Regions from separate parts of the Mesorhizobium sp. M0244 genome, predicted to be linked through region 2. Evidence: predicted binding sites of a transcription regulator. Region 2 holds the regulator's gene; the other holds the start of a gene.
The links. Region 2 encodes LexA, which represses DNA repair genes until DNA is damaged. Its sites were predicted from a motif close to TGTTCNNNNTGTGTTCNG; they were not measured.

Region 1 (7,775 bases), on a different contig from region 2:
TGGTCGCCATTTGCGGCCGCTTGCGTGCGACTCTGGAGATGACATGACGGGCGACACCAAACACCTTCCCCTCGAAGATCTGCACATGGCAGCCGGTGCGCGTTTCGGCGCCTTCGCCGGCTGGTCGATGCCGCTGACTTATCCGGCCGGCGTGATGAAAGAGCACCTTCACAGCCGCGAGCATGCCGGTCTGTTCGACATCTCGCACATGAAGCTGTTCGAAATCAGCGGTCCGGGCGCCGCAGCACTTCTGAACCGCGCCTGCCCGTTCGATGCCGGCGCGCTTGAGATTTCCCAATCCAAATACACGTTCTTCCTCAACGAGGCCGCCGGAATACTCGACGATCTGATCGTCACCAGGCTCGACGCCGAGCGCTTCATGATGGTCGCCAATGCCGGCAACGCCGCCGCCGACGAAAAGCATCTGCGCGCGCTGGCCGGGGGCGATGTGAAAGTGGACGCGCTCGATCGCGTCTTCCTGGCCATCCAGGGCCCTGCGGCGTGGGCCGCCCTTTCGCGCGCCGGCATCGAGACCGGGTCGCTGGTGTTCATGCACGGCATCGAGCCGCGCGAAAAATGGTTCATGAGCCGGTCTGGCTACACCGGCGAAGACGGTTTCGAGATCGGTCTGCCCGAGGCGGACGCAAGAACTCTCGTCGCCAGGCTGCTCGAGGACGAACGTGTGATGTGGATCGGCCTTGCCGCCCGCGACAGTTTGCGGCTCGAAGCAGGGCTGTGCCTGCACGGTCTGGACATCACGCCGGAGATCGATCCGGCCAGTGCCGGGCTGATGTGGGCCATCCCCAAGGAGGTTCGCGCCTCTGGGGCCTTCATCGGCGGCGATGCATTGCGCGCCATCCTGGAGCGCGGCCCGGCGCAAAAACGCGTCGGTTTGAAGCCGGACGGCCGCCAGCCGGTGCGCGCCGGTGCTGCCCTTTTCGATGCCGACGGCAATCCTGCCGGCCATGTCACCTCAGGCGGCTTCGGCCCCTCGGCCGGTCATCCGGTCGCCATGGGCTACGTCCAGACGCCGCTTGCCAAATCCGGCGCAAAACTGTTCGCCGATGTCCGCGGGACGAAAATCCCGGTCGACATCCACCCCTTGCCCTTCACGCCCCATCGCTACCGCAAAGGATGAACTTCATGGCAAAGACCTATTTCACCGAAGATCACGAATGGCTTCGCGTCGAGGGCGGCATCGCCACCGTCGGCATCACCGACTACGCACAGCAGCAGCTCGGCGATCTCGTCTTCGTCGAACTGCCGGAATTGGGCAGAAAACTGGCCAAGGGCGACACCGCAGTGGTGGTCGAATCGGTCAAGGCGGCATCGGACGTCTATGCGCCGGTCGACGGCGAGATCACCGAGGCCAATACCTCGCTGTCATCGGATCCTTCGCTCGTCAATTCGGCGGCGACCGGCGACGGCTGGTTGTGGAAGATGAAGCTGGCCAATGAGAGCCAACTCGAAGGCCTGCTCGATGAGGCGGCCTACCAGGCGCATATCGGCTGATGACACGACCAGGACATTGAACATGACCGCAGCACCCTACCCCTTCTCGGCTCGCCATATCGGCCCAGGCCTCAATGACGTCAGAGCCATGCTGGCCACGATCGGCGTTCCCTCAGTCGAGACGCTGATCAGCCAGGCAGTGCCGAAGTCGATCCGGCTCGACCGTCCATTGGCCCTGCCCGCCCCCGCAAGCGAAGCGGAAGCGCTGGCGGAGCTCGCGGCGACGATGGCGAAAAACACCATGCTGAAGAGCTTCATCGGTACCGGCTATCATGGCGTCCACGTGCCGCCGGTAATCCAGCGCAATCTGTTCGAGAACCCGGCCTGGTATACCGCCTACACGCCCTACCAGGCCGAGATCAGCCAGGGCCGGCTGGAAATGCTGTTCAACTTCCAGACGCTGGTCGCCGAACTGACCGGCCTGCCGGTGGCGTCGGCCTCGCTGCTCGACGAGGCGACGGCGGTGGCCGAAGCGGTCGGCATCGCGCTGCGCCATCATCGCGACAAGCGGACCAAGGTGGCGCTCGCCGGCACGCCGCATCCGCAGACGCTCGACGTGGTGCGCACCCGCGCCGAGCCGCTGGGCATCGAGGTAGACGGCGAGGTGATCGACGACAACACCGCCGCCCTGTTGGTCTCCTGGCCGGACACGTTCGGCGTCTATGGCAATCACAAGGCAGCGATCGAAAAGGCCCGCGCTGCCGGCGCGCTGGTCGTCTTCATTGCCGACCCGTTGGGCCTGACGCTGACCGATGCGCCGGCCAAGCTTGGCGCCGACATCGCCGTCGGCCCGATGCAGCGTTTTGGCGTGCCGATGGGCTTTGGCGGGCCGCATGCCGCCTATTGCGCCGTCTCCGACAGGCTGACGCGGCTGATGCCCGGCCGGCTCGTCGGCCAGTCGACGGACAGCAAGGGCCGTCCCGGATATCGCCTCGCTTTGCAGACACGCGAGCAGCATATCCGCCGCGACAAGGCGACCTCCAACATCTGCACCGCACAGGCGCTGCTCGCCAACATGGCGACGGCCTATGCGATATGGCATGGCCCAGCCGGGCTTCAGGCGATTGCCGGCCGCGTCCACGCACTGGCCGACCGCCTTGCCGCCGGCCTTAAGGCAGCAGGCGTTTCGATACTTGGCGAAAGCCGTTTCGACACGGTGACAGTGGAAGTAAAGGGCAAAGCCGGCGCGCTCGCCGACGCTGCTGAAAAGACCGGCCGGTTGCTGCGCCTCATCGACGCCGACCATATCGGTATCAGCTTCGACGAGACCTCCACCGAGGCCGATCTGGAGGCGATTGCCACGCTGTTCAGCGCCAAGGCCGACGTTGCCGCCGGCAATTCCATGCCAGGAAAACCGCGCGGCAACGAGTTCCTCACCCAGCCCGTCTTCCACGACAACCGTTCGGAAACCGAAATGATGCGCTTCCTGCGCCGGCTGGCCGACAAGGACCTGGCGCTTGACCGCGCCATGATCCCGCTCGGCTCCTGCACCATGAAGCTCAACGCCGCCGCCGAGATGATGCCGGTAAGCTGGCCTGATGTCGCCAATTTGCATCCCTTCGCGCCGGCAAGCCACTCGGCCGGCTACCGCGCCATGATTGACGAGCTGGAAGGCTGGCTGGCGGAGATCACTGGTTTTGATGCCGTGACCTTGCAGCCCAATGCCGGCAGTCAGGGCGAATATGCCGGGCTGCTCGCCATTCGCGGCTACCACCGCTCACGCGGCGAAGGCCACCGCACGGTCTGTCTGATCCCGTCATCCGCGCATGGCACCAATCCGGCGAGTGCGGCGATGGCCGGCATGAGCGTCGTCGTCGTGCGCTGCACCGAAGACGGCAACATCGACGTCGACGATCTGAAGGCCAAGGCGGCCGAGCATGCGCAAGACCTCGCGGCGCTGATGTTTACCTATCCCTCGACGCATGGCGTCTTCGAGGAAGGCGCGCGCGACCTCTGCGCCCTTATCCATGAGCATGGCGGCCAGGTCTATTTCGACGGCGCCAATCTCAACGCGCTGGTCGGCCTCGCTCGGCCGGGTGACATCGGCGCCGATGTCTGCCACATGAACCTGCACAAGACCTTCTGCATCCCGCATGGCGGCGGTGGTCCCGGCGTCGGCCCGATCGGCGTCAAGGCGCATCTGAAGCCGTATCTGCCCGGCCACGTCACCGAAGGCTCGGGCCATGCCGTGTCGGCTGCACCGTTCGGCAGCGCGTCGATCCTGCCGATCACCTGGATGTATATCCGTATGATGGGCGCTTCCGGCCTGAAGCAGGCGACCGAGACGGCGATCATTTCCGCTAACTATGTGGCGACGCGGCTCGAAGCGCATTTCCCGGTGCTCTACAAAGGCAGGCACGGACGCGTTGCGCATGAATGCATCCTCGACACCCGCGTGCTCAAGGACAGTGCCGGCATCAGCGTCGACGACGTCGCCAAGCGGTTGATCGACTATGGTTTCCATGCGCCGACCATGTCGTTTCCGGTGGCCGGCACGCTGATGGTCGAGCCGACCGAGTCCGAGCCCAAGAGCGAGCTCGATCGCTTCTGCGATGCGATGATCGCGATATCGGGCGAGGCGGCCAAGGTGGCGAAAGGCGAATGGCCCCTGGCCGACAATCCGCTGGTCAATGCGCCGCATACCGCCGCCGAGGCGCTGGCCGGCCAGTGGACCCATCCCTATTCGCGCCTGGAGGCGGCCTACCCCGCCGGTGATGCCGATACTGCGGCAAAATACTGGCCGCCGGTCTCACGCATCGACAACGTCGCCGGCGACCGCAACCTGGTCTGCTCCTGCCCGCCGCTGTCGGAATATCTGGGTGCTGCGGAGTAGCAATCAGGCAGAACGCAAGGCCGGCCCCTCGGCCTTGCTCGCCTTGTCCTGGGCGACGACGCGATTTCGCCCGGCGCGCTTTGCCGCATAGAGTGCGGCGTCGGCTTCGGCCAACACATCGTCGAGACCGGTGCCGCTCGTCGCACCAAAGCCGATGCCGCCACTGACTGTGCTTCGCAACGGACCAAGCTGGGTGGCCACGACTTCCGTGCCGAAGGCGACGCTGATCTTGCTCGCTATGTCATAGGCCTTCTCTTCCGTCATCCGCGACATGACGAGCACGAATTCCTCGCCGCCCAGCCGGAAGGCGTCGACTCCGGTCCTGGCGTATTTCCTGATGACGGCGGCAAAGCGGCGCAGAACCTGGTCGCCGACCGGGTGACCGAATACGTCGTTCGTCCTCTTGAAATGGTCGAGATCGAACATGGCGACGGACATGAACGGACCGAAAGCCCGGTCACCGTAGAGTGCCGTCAACGCCCGCCGGTTCATCAGCCCGGTCAATGGATCGGTCATCGTCTCGGCCTTCAATTCGATCTGCGCCTGCAAATGGTGCAGGGAGAGCGTCAATGCACCAAACCCCGTCATGCAGGCGACGGCTACGACGGAATTCACCCGCTCGGCCCAATTGTCGGGCGCAACGCCGAGCACCCATTGGCCCTTGATTAGCAGAACCGCGCCGCAAAGTCCGAAGGACAGCGCACAGACGCCGCTCAGGAACGAGACGACCAGCAATATCCGACGATCGTGGCCACCCTTGATCCAGAACATCACCCCAATGAGCGAGAGCAGCGCCGTTACCGTCGCGTAGGTGACAATGAAGCCGATACCATCAAACCCGAGATACGTCGCGCCCGCGCAAACAGCCATCGCAATCAAGGTCGGCAGAACCGCGCGCCTGTAGTCGCGTATGCTGAGATATTGCATGGCCGACAGGCAGATAATCAGGAAGCCCAGGCTGAGAAGCGCAAGCACGATCTGGCAAAGCCAGGGGCTAGGATCCCTTGCGTAATGCCAAAACAAGACCACATGTGCGACGAGCATGAGAATGCCACACGCCACCGTCAGCACAAACCGTGCCTGTGGCGCGGTGAACCAGATCGCAAACATGGTGATGCTGAGACACGTGCCCGACAGCGCCGCCGCGAGCAGGAGCGAACTGTAATCCAACATGCTTAGGCGACAGCCTCTCGAGGGTTCCGCTGCATTCTAGGTCAGCGACACTCCGCGGATATCGTTTTTCAGCCAACCTTGCGGCGTAACCTTCGGACAGGGTTTACAAAACGTCGATGCTCCAAGCCTCGACCCCATTTCCGCCGCTTGGTTGTCGAATGGTTTTGCAGTAAGAGGCTCTATCCTCGAACGTAACAGGAACCTCCGTCGCCTGCCCGCGAAAAGCGTGGCAGTATCGGGGGTGATTCGCAGCATCGGAATCCAGGACCAGCATGGACGACAGCAACGATCTTTTCGGCAATCCGGAAAAGCCGCCGCAGCCAGCTCGCGCTACCGCGCGCCCGGCCGACCCGCTGGTGCAGGCGACGAAGCGCCCGCCAGCCCGCGATGCCAGCGAGAGCTATAGTGCCGCCGATATCGAGGTGCTGGAAGGGCTTGAGCCAGTGCGGCGCCGCCCGGGGATGTACATTGGCGGCACCGACGACAAGGCGATGCACCATCTGTTCGCCGAAGTCATCGACAATTCGATGGACGAGGCGGTCGCCGGCCATGCGACGTTCATCGATGTCGAGCTGTCCGCAGACGGATACCTGACGGTCACCGACAATGGCCGCGGCATCCCGGTCGATCCGCACCCGAAATTCAAGAAGCCGGCGCTCGAACTCATCATGACGACGCTGCATTCGGGCGGCAAGTTCGACAGCAAGGTTTACGAGACGTCCGGCGGCCTGCACGGCGTCGGCGTATCTGTCGTCAACGCGCTGTCGGACCATCTCGAAGTCGAGGTCGCGCTGGGAAGGAAACTTTATCGGCAAAAATTCTCGCGCGGTATTCCGGTCACCGGCCTGGAGCAACTCGGCGAGGTGCACAACCGCCGCGGCACGAAGATCCGCTTCCATCCCGACGAACAGATTTTCGGCAAGGGCGCGGCGTTCGAGCCGGCGCGGCTCTACCGCATGGCGCGCTCAAAGGCCTATCTGTTCGGCGGTGTCGAAATCCGCTGGACCTGCGATCCATCGCTGATCAAGGAAAAGGACACCACGCCGGCCAAGGCCGAGTTCCATTTTCCGGGCGGCCTCAAAGACTATCTGAAAGCCTCGCTCGGCGACGAATTCCAGGTGACTCGTGAAATGTTCGCCGGCAAGAGCGAGAAGCAAGGCGGCCACGGTTCGCTCGAATGGGCGGTGACCTGGTTCGGCGGCGACGGTTTTATAAATTCCTATTGCAACACCATTCCGACCGCCGAAGGCGGCACGCACGAGGCCGGGTTTCGCAACGTGCTGACGCGCGGCTTGCGCGCCTATGCCGATCTGGTCGGCAACAAGCGCGCTTCGATCGTCACCTCCGAGGATGTGATGATCTCGGCGGCCGGCATGCTGTCGGTGTTCATCCGCGAGCCGGAGTTCGTCGGCCAGACCAAGGACAGGCTGGCGACGATCGAGGCGATCCGTATTGTCGAAAGCGCCATCCGCGACCCGTTCGACCATTGGCTGGCCGACAATCCCCAGGAAGCCTCCAAGCTGCTCGAATGGGTGATCGCGCGCGCCGACGAGCGGGTGCGCCGCCGCCAGGAAAAGGAAGTTTCGCGCAAGAGCGCGGTGCGCAAATTGCGCCTGCCCGGCAAGCTCGCCGATTGCACGCAGAATGCCGCCGCCGGGGCCGAATTGTTCATCGTCGAAGGCGATTCGGCCGGTGGCTCGGCGAAGCAGGCGCGCGACCGCGCCAGCCAGGCGGTGCTGCCCCTGCGCGGCAAGATCCTCAACGTCGCCAGCGCCGGCAACGACAAGCTTGCCGGCAACCAGCAGATATCCGACCTGATCCAGGCCTTGGGCTGCGGCACGCGCTCGAGATACCGCGACGAGGACCTGCGTTACGACCGGGTCATCATCATGACCGACGCCGACGTCGATGGCGCCCATATCGCTTCGCTGCTGATCACCTTCTTCTACCAGGAGATGCCGAGCCTGGTCCGCGGCGGCCATCTCTATCTGGCGGTGCCGCCGCTCTACTCGATCCGGCAAGGCGGCAAGGTCGCCTACGCCCGCAACGATGCGCACAAGGACGAACTTCTGCGCACCGAATTCACCGGGCGCGGCAAGGTCGAAATCGGCCGCTTCAAGGGACTGGGCGAAATGATGGCCGCCCAGCTCAAGGAAACCACCATGGACCCGAGGAAGCGCACGCTGCTCCGGGTCGACGTCATCGACGCCGAGGCGGCGACCAAGGATGCGGTCGACGCGTTGATGGGGACCAAGCC
Region 2 (7,775 bases):
GCGCCGTGCGCGCGCCGCCGATATGCAGGTAGCCGGTGGGCGAAGGGGCAAAACGGGTGACGACCTTGTCGGGCATGGAACTCTCAGGCAGGCGAAGGAAGTGGGTTTGCGGACTTTCGCGCGTTGCGCGTTCATGTAGCATAGGGGGTCGAGGGCGCAAGGGGCAGACCCGATGGCTGTGCGAGGCCGGGTTGCAGGCAAGGGCGAGGACGCGGTCAACGGCGTCAGCGAACGTTTGCTGTTTGCCACGCCCCTGCCTGTCCTGCCGGCACCGGCATCGCTGCCCGCTCCGCGCATTGATCCCCGGATCCTGCCGGCGGGCGATCCAGCAACGGTTACGGTGCCTGCGGTCGAGCCCATCGTGCGTCTGCGCCGGCGCTGGCGGCTCCTTGCACCGTCCAGCATCCGCAAGGGCGTAGCCTCGGCGGCCGGCCTTGAACTCGACCGCGGCGTCGCCTTCTTGCTGGTGCCGGTGTTCCTGGCATGCGGGGTGGTTGTGTATTTCTCGCTGGCGGTGGAGCCGTCCTTTCCACAGCCGATCGCAATCGTGCTCCTCGCGGCGCTTTGTGCCGTCCTCTCGCGGTCGTGGCCCAGAACCCGCCTGTGCTTCATGGTGGCGTTGCTCTGCGCGCTTGGCGTGCTTGCCGCCAAGTTCGAGACCTGGCGTGTCGGAACGCATATGCTCGGTTCCGAAATCTCGACGCGGCTGACGGGTCGCGTCGTGTCGTTCGAGCCCATGGCGAGCGGCCGCATCAGGCTGACGATCGACGTGATCTCGACCGCCCGGCCGACACTGCGCTACATGCCGGAACGGGTCCGCGTTTCGGCGATGAAGATACCGGCTGAGCTGACCGCAGGTTCCGAGATCACCGGCTATGTGCGGCTGCTGCCGCCGACCGGCCCGGTGCGGCCCGACAGCTACGACTTCTCCTTCGACAGCTATTTTGCCGGTATCGGCGGCAGCGGCTTTTTCCTCGGCAATCCAAAAGTCGTGCCGTCGGGCGGCATGCCGCTTGCTGCGCGGCTTTCTTCGGCGGTCGAGGATGCCCGCGAATCGATCGCCGACCATATCCGCAGCCGCATCGGCGGCGCCGAGGGGGAAATTGCAGCCGCGCTGATCGTCGGCGTGCGCGCCGGCATTCCCGAGGAGATCAACGAAGCGATGCGGCGTACCGGCATCTACCACATCATCTCCATCTCAGGGCTGCATATGGCGTTGGTCGCCGGCACCATCATGGCCCTCCTGCGCGGCGCCTTTGCGCTGTTTCCCAACTTCTCATCGCGACGGCCGGTCAAGAAATATGCCGCAGCCGCCGCGCTTTTTTCGATTGCGGCGTACCTCGTCTTTTCCGGCATCGTGGTGGCGGCCGAACGCAGCTTCATCATGCTGGCGGTGATGCTTATCGCCGTGCTGTTCGACCGGGCCGCGCTCACCATGCGCAATCTGGCGATCTCGGCCATCGCGGTCATCCTGGTGTCGCCGCACGAGGTGGTCGGTCCGAGTTTCCAGATGTCCTTCGCCGCGACTGCGGCCCTTGTCGGCGCCTATGCCGGCTGGTCCGATTACCGCGCCGGCAGGGCCACCACGCCGCCACCGCGGCGGTCGCCGCTACGCTTCGCCACCCGAAAGGTTCTGTTGGGCATGGGCGGCCTCGCGATGACCTCGATCATTGCAGGGGGCGCCACGGCGCTTTTCGCTATATGGCATTTCCAGCGCGTGGCGCCGCTCAGCCTGTTCGCCAATCTGGCGATCATGCCCATTGTCTCGCTGGTCGTCATGCCTTGCGCGGTCCTCAGCGCGCTGGCGATGCCGTTCGGCGCGGATGGGCCTTTCCTCTATGTGATGGGCAAGGGGCTGACGGCGATGATCGCCCTGTCCGGATGGATCTCCGAGCGCTCGCCGATCGACGCGGTCGGGCTGATTTCGCTGAGATCGGTCCTTCTGGTGACGATCGGTCTCATAATTGCCAGCATGGCCACGACCTGGCTGCGGCTCGCGGCACTTCCTTTCGCGCTCGCCGGCTTGCTGACGACTACGCAGACGCGCGCACCCGACGTATTGATCTCGGAGGACGCACGGCTGGTCGCGCTGCCGATCGGCAGCGGTGAACTCGCGGTCAACCGAGCACGCCCGAATGAATTCACCATCGACAACTGGAAACGCGCCCTGACCTCCGAGGCCATCGTCGCGCCGGAAACACCGGGAAAGAACGACCCGCAATTCGACATTGCCGACCCAGCCGATCTGCCAGCGGGCATGCCTTTCATTTGCACGGAGGGCCTCTGCCTTGCCCGCCATCCATCCGGTGCGATTGTCGCGCAAGCCAAGGACCGGGATACTGCGCGGCCAGCCTGTGCTTTTGCCAGTTTGATCGTCATCGACGACGCCACCGCCCATAACCCCTGCTACTACGACCGGCTGGTCCTCGTCGTCACCAAACGGCAACTGGCGCGCGCGGGAAGTGCCGCCGTGTATTTCGATCCACAAGCGGCAACGCGCGCAGAAATCCGCTTCGCGGTCGAAAAATCATACCGGCCCTGGCATATGCAGCGGAAGTTTTCACGCGAGGCCAGAGGCCTGCCGCCATATCGCAAGGCCGACAAGCCTAAAGCCGGCACCACACCCAAGGGCGCAACTCAGTAGCGGCGGATCAGCCCGACGAGTTTGCCTTGCACCTTGACCCTGTCTGGCCCGAAGATGCGCGTCTCATAGGCCGGATTAGCGGCTTCCAGGGCGATCGAGGCGCCCTTGCGGCGGAACCGCTTCAGCGTCGCTTCCTCCTCGTCGACCAGAGCCACCACGATCTCACCGGGGCTCGCCGTATCGGCATTGCGGATGATGACCGTGTCGCCGTCGAAAATGCCGGCCTCGATCATCGAATCGCCTTTGACCTCAAGCGCATAATGCTCGCCGCCCATGATCATGTCCGGCGGCACGGAGATCGAATGCGTCTGGTGCTGGATGGCGTCGATCGGCACACCGGCGGCGATGCGGCCCATCACCGGGATCGACACGGCGACGACGACATCGTCGTCATTGCCGGCTGCAGGGACGCGCGACGATGTCGGCTTGCCTTGCCGTCCCAGGCTGCCCTGCCCAGGACCGCCTTGCCCAAGACTGCCCTGGATGACGCTCGGCGAGAACTTGCGTGCCGCATTGAGGCCTGGGGCGATCGAGTCGGGCAGGCGCAGCACCTCCAGGGCACGGGCCCGGTTGGGCAAACGGCGAATGAAGCCGCGCTCCTCCAGCGCCGTTATCAGCCGGTGGATTCCTGATTTGGAAGCCAGGTCGAGCGCTTCCTTCATCTCGTCGAAGGAGGGCGGGATACCGCTTTCCTTAAGCCTTTCGTGGATGAACATCAGCAGTTCGTGTTGTTTGCGTGTCAGCATAGCGACCCCCAACAGAATCAGAAAAACAAACCCAGAACAAACACTATCTGTTCCATTTGTGTTCCGCAACTGTTTAAAGTTTAATGAATGTGTTGACGGTTTGTTCAGCGTAACATCAGCACGTCGCAGGGAGCATCCGCCGCCGCGGCGGGTGCGAACGGTGCGCGAACGATCAGCCCGTTCGCATCGGCCAGCATTTTCAGCATTGAGGAATCCTGAATGCCGAACGGCGTCGCCACCAGCGTGCCGGCGTCGTGCCTGACAACAGCCCGCACATAATCCTGCCTGAGATCATTGGCCGGCATGGCAGCGCCGAGCCGCGCCCGACGTATATCCTGCTGAAAGGCCCGGCCGCCGAGCCGCGCCAGCAGCGGCTTCAGGAAGAGCTGGGTGCCGACCAGGCTTGCCACCGGATTGCCGGGCAGGCCGATGCAGCGGATGTCGCCCAGCCGCCCGAACATCAGCGGCTTGCCGGGCCGCATGGCGATCTTCCAGAAATCGAGGGTCATGCCTTGCCCGGTCAGCACGTCATGGACGAAGTCGTGGTCACCGACCGAGGCACCACCCAGCGTGACGATGACATTCGCGCCGGCCTTCACCGCCTTTGTCACCAGCGCAGCGATCGCCTCCTTGCGGTCCGGCGCGATGCCGAGATCGAGCGCGCGCGCGCCGACCGACTGTGCGGCGGCGGCGACGCCATAGGCGTTTGACGAGATGATCTGGTCGGGGCCAAGCTCGCTGCCCGGCGGCAGCAATTCGTCGCCGGTGGCGATGATGGCGACCAGCGGCCGCTTGACCACGCAGACCTCGGGGTGGTTGGCCGATGCTGCCAGTGACAAGGCCGCCGGATCTAGCAGGCGGCCCTGGCCCAGCAGGACGTCGCCCTTGGCGAAATCAAGCCCGAGGCGGCGGATGTTGCGCCCTTGCACCGTCGGCTCCGTCACTTCGACGCTGCCGCCGCCGAGGTCGCGGACGTTCTCCTGGATGACGATGGTGTCGGCGCCTTCGGGAAGCGGCGCGCCGGTAAAGATGCGTACGGCTTGCCCTTGCTGCACCGCCCCGGCAAAGCCGCGTCCGGCTGGCGCCATGCCGATCACCGAAAGCTTTGCTGGTAGGGACGCGATATCGGCGGCCCGCACGGCATAGCCGTCCATGGCGGAGGCATTGAACGGCGGCTGGGTGCGGAGCGCCACAACCGGCTCCGCCAGCACGCGGTCTGCGGCATCCAGCAGTGCGACGCGTTCGCCCGGCAGCGCTGCTGCGCCGTGCAGCAGGCGCTCGAGCGCCTCGGCAACTGGGACCAGCGCCATTATCGGCCCGCCCCGGTGGTCCCATCTCCGGTGACCCCGGTGACCTTGTAGTCGCCGGATTTGCCGCCGGTCTTTTCAACCAGCCTGATGCCGGAGATAACCATGGCACGGTCGACCGCCTTGGCCATGTCATAGATCGTCAGGCAAGCTACCGAGACGGCCGTGAGCGCCTCCATCTCGACTCCGGTCTTGCCGGTAACGCGGGTCAGTGCTGTCACCTTCAGGCCGGGCAGCGCCGCGTCCGGCTCGATATCGACGGATATCTTGGTCAGCAGCAGCGGATGACAGAGCGGGATCAATTCATGCGTCTTCTTGGCCGCCATGATACCGGCGATGCGCGCGGTGCCCAGGACATCGCCCTTCTTGGCATCGCCGGCGAGGATCATGTCCAGCGTCTCGGGCCGCATCGAGACGAAGCCCTCTGCGACTGCCGTGCGCACCGTCTCAGCCTTGTCGCCGACATCGACCATGTTGGCTTCGCCCTGTGCGCCAAGATGGGTGAGGGCGGCCGCCATCCTCAGACCGCCTTAGAGCGACGTGCGTCCGTTTGGACGCACAAAGTACGCTCTAACACTTTGAATCTATGCATCGTGCTCTCCGAAAATCGACTCCGATTTTCGGGCCGATGCATTGGCCGGCGCCTTGCCCGTCAAAAGCAGGCGCGTTGCCGCGGTCACGTCCTGTTGACGCATCAGGCTCTCGCCGACCAGGAAAGTGGCGATGCCGCTCCGCTCCAGCCGGCGGCAATCCTCATGCGAAAAGATGCCGCTCTCGCTGACCAGCAGGCGGTCGGCCGGCACCATTGCGGCCAGCCGTTCCGAGGTCTCGAGGCTGGTTTCGAAGGTCCGCAGATTGCGGTTGTTGATACCGATCAGCCGCGACGACAGCCGCAGCGCGCGTTCCATTTCGGCCTCGTCATGCACCTCGACCAGCGCGTCCATGCCGAGCTCGAAAGCTGTCGCTTCGAGTTCCCTTGCCACCGCGTCGGCGACGCTGGCCATGATGATCAGGATGGCGTCGGCGCCCCATGCCCTGGCCTCGTAGACCTGATAGGGGTCGAACAGGAAATCCTTGCGCAAGGCTGGCAACTCGACGGCAGCGCGCGCAGTGGTGAGGAATTCGGGCGCGCCCTGGAAGGAGGGTGCGTCGGTCAGCACCGAAAGGCAGGCGGCACCGCCTTTCGCATAGGCCCTGGCCAGCGCCGGCGGATCGAAATCGGCGCGGATCAGGCCCTTGGACGGGCTTGCTTTCTTGATTTCGGCGATCAGCGCGAACCTGCCGGATTTGCGCCTGGCCTCAAGAGCGGAGAGAAAGCCGCGCGGCGCATCGGCGTCCTTGGCCCGCGCCTTGATCTCGGCAAACGGCGCGCGCGCCTTGGCCGCCGCGATCTCGTCGCGCTTGTAGGCCTCGATCTTGCGCAGGATATCGGACATAGCCCTAACCGTTCGAAATCTCGACCAGCCTGTCGAGCACTTTCAGCGCGCGGCCGCTGTCGATGGCCTGCGCCGCCGTCACCATGCCGTCGGCAAGCGTCGTCGCCTTGCCGGCCACCACCAGCCCGGCGCCGGCATTCATCAGCACCGTATCGCGAAAGGCGCCGGCAGCGCCGCCCAGCATATCGCGCAGCGCCTGGGCATTGTGGGCGGCGTCGCCGCCGCGCAACTCGTCCTTGGTGTGACGCTTCAGCCCGACGGCTTCCGGCGTCAGCATAAAGCTGCGGATCTCGCCGCCGGACAGTTCGGCGACCTGCGTCTCGCCGGTGGTGGTGATCTCGTCATAGCCGTCGCCATGGACGACCCAGGCGTGGTCGGCACCAAGCGCCTTCAACGTTTCTGCCACCGGCATGATCCATTCGGGCAGGAACACGCCGACCATCTGCCGTCTGACACTGGCCGGATTGGAAAGCGGGCCCAGCAGGTTGAAGATGGTGCGGGTGCCGAGCTCGACCCGGATCGGGCCGACATGCTTCATCGCCGGGTGATGCGCCGGCGCGAACATGAAGCCGACTCCGGCCTCTTGGATGCAGCGGCCGATCGTCTCCGGAGGGATGTCGATCTTGACGCCCAATGCGATCAGCACATCGGCGGCGCCGGTCAGCGAGGACAGTCCGCGGTTGCCGTGCTTGGCGACGGGCACGCCGCTGCCGGCGATGACGAAGGCGGATGCGGTCGAAATGTTGACGCTGTGCGAATTGTCGCCGCCGGTGCCGACAATGTCGATGGCGCCCTCGGGGGCGTCGACGCGCAGCATCTTGGCGCGCATGGTGGCGACGGCGCCGGAGATCTCGCTGACCGTCTCACCGCGCACGCGCAATGCCATCAGGAAGCCGCCGATCTGGCCGGGTGTGGCGTCGCCGGACATGATGATGTCGAAGGCCTCGCGTGCCTCCTCGAAAGAAAGGGCGCTGCCGGCGGCGACCTTGGCGATGTGATTCTTCAGCGCGCTCATCTGGCCAGGGCTTGGGTTACGGCCGTCTGATCGATGCGGACGTCATATTGCGTCTGCAACTGCGCCACCAATTGGTCGAGCAGGTCGTCGGACATACCGGAGGTGAAGGATTTCTGAGCGTCCTGGGGTACTGAGCTGGCGTCGGCCCCGGCAGGCTCGAACACCTCGGCGACCTTGAACAGGATCTGTCCGTCGCCCGTAGGCGAGGGGATCAGCCCGGTCCCGCCTTCGCCGACGCCGAACATCGCGGCGGCCCCTTCCTTGCCGAAATCGACGTCGTCAGCATCGCGCTTGACGCCGCGCTTGGTCTGCTTTTCGAGCTTGAGCTCACCGGCGATCACCTCGAGCGTGGTGCCAGCCTTGAGACGCTTCTCGAGCTCTTGCGCTTTTGCGGTGAGCCGTTTGGTAGTCTCCGCCGCGGTCCAATCGGCCACGACCTTCTGGCGGACTTCATCCAACGTGCGGTCACGGGCCGGCGTGATCGCGCTCACGTCGTAGAAGACGAAGCCGTTATCGGCGGTGGTGAGACCTTCATTGTCGGTTCCGGGTTCGGATTCGAACACCGCCTTGATGAGCTGTGGCGATTCCGGCAGGTCTTTGACGATGGTTCCATCCGGCCGTTGGCCG

Region 1: a site for LexA is predicted at 5,704-5,721, ahead of parE (DNA topoisomerase IV subunit B). Genes of this name have one in related genera too.

What each region holds. Positions count from the first base shown of each region.
Region 1 covers NZ_JAMYSE010000072.1:19,859-27,633, reverse strand. Annotated here, with positions in the region: gene gcvT (glycine cleavage system aminomethyltransferase GcvT) at 44-1,138, shown strand; gene gcvH (glycine cleavage system protein GcvH) at 1,144-1,512, shown strand; gene gcvP (aminomethyl-transferring glycine dehydrogenase) at 1,535-4,345, shown strand; gene NKJ08_RS29085 (GGDEF domain-containing protein) at 4,349-5,518, opposite strand; gene parE (DNA topoisomerase IV subunit B) at 5,791-7,775, shown strand, end outside.
Region 2 covers NZ_JAMYSE010000006.1:1,178-8,952, forward strand. Annotated here, with positions in the region: partial or broken gene gltX (glutamate--tRNA ligase) at 1-76, opposite strand, end outside; gene NKJ08_RS06875 (ComEC/Rec2 family competence protein) at 173-2,644, shown strand; gene lexA (transcriptional repressor LexA) at 2,638-3,390, opposite strand; gene NKJ08_RS06885 (molybdopterin molybdotransferase MoeA) at 3,495-4,700, opposite strand; gene moaC (cyclic pyranopterin monophosphate synthase MoaC) at 4,700-5,215, opposite strand; gene trpC (indole-3-glycerol phosphate synthase TrpC) at 5,282-6,133, opposite strand; gene trpD (anthranilate phosphoribosyltransferase) at 6,138-7,148, opposite strand; gene NKJ08_RS06905 (SurA N-terminal domain-containing protein) at 7,145-7,775, opposite strand, start outside.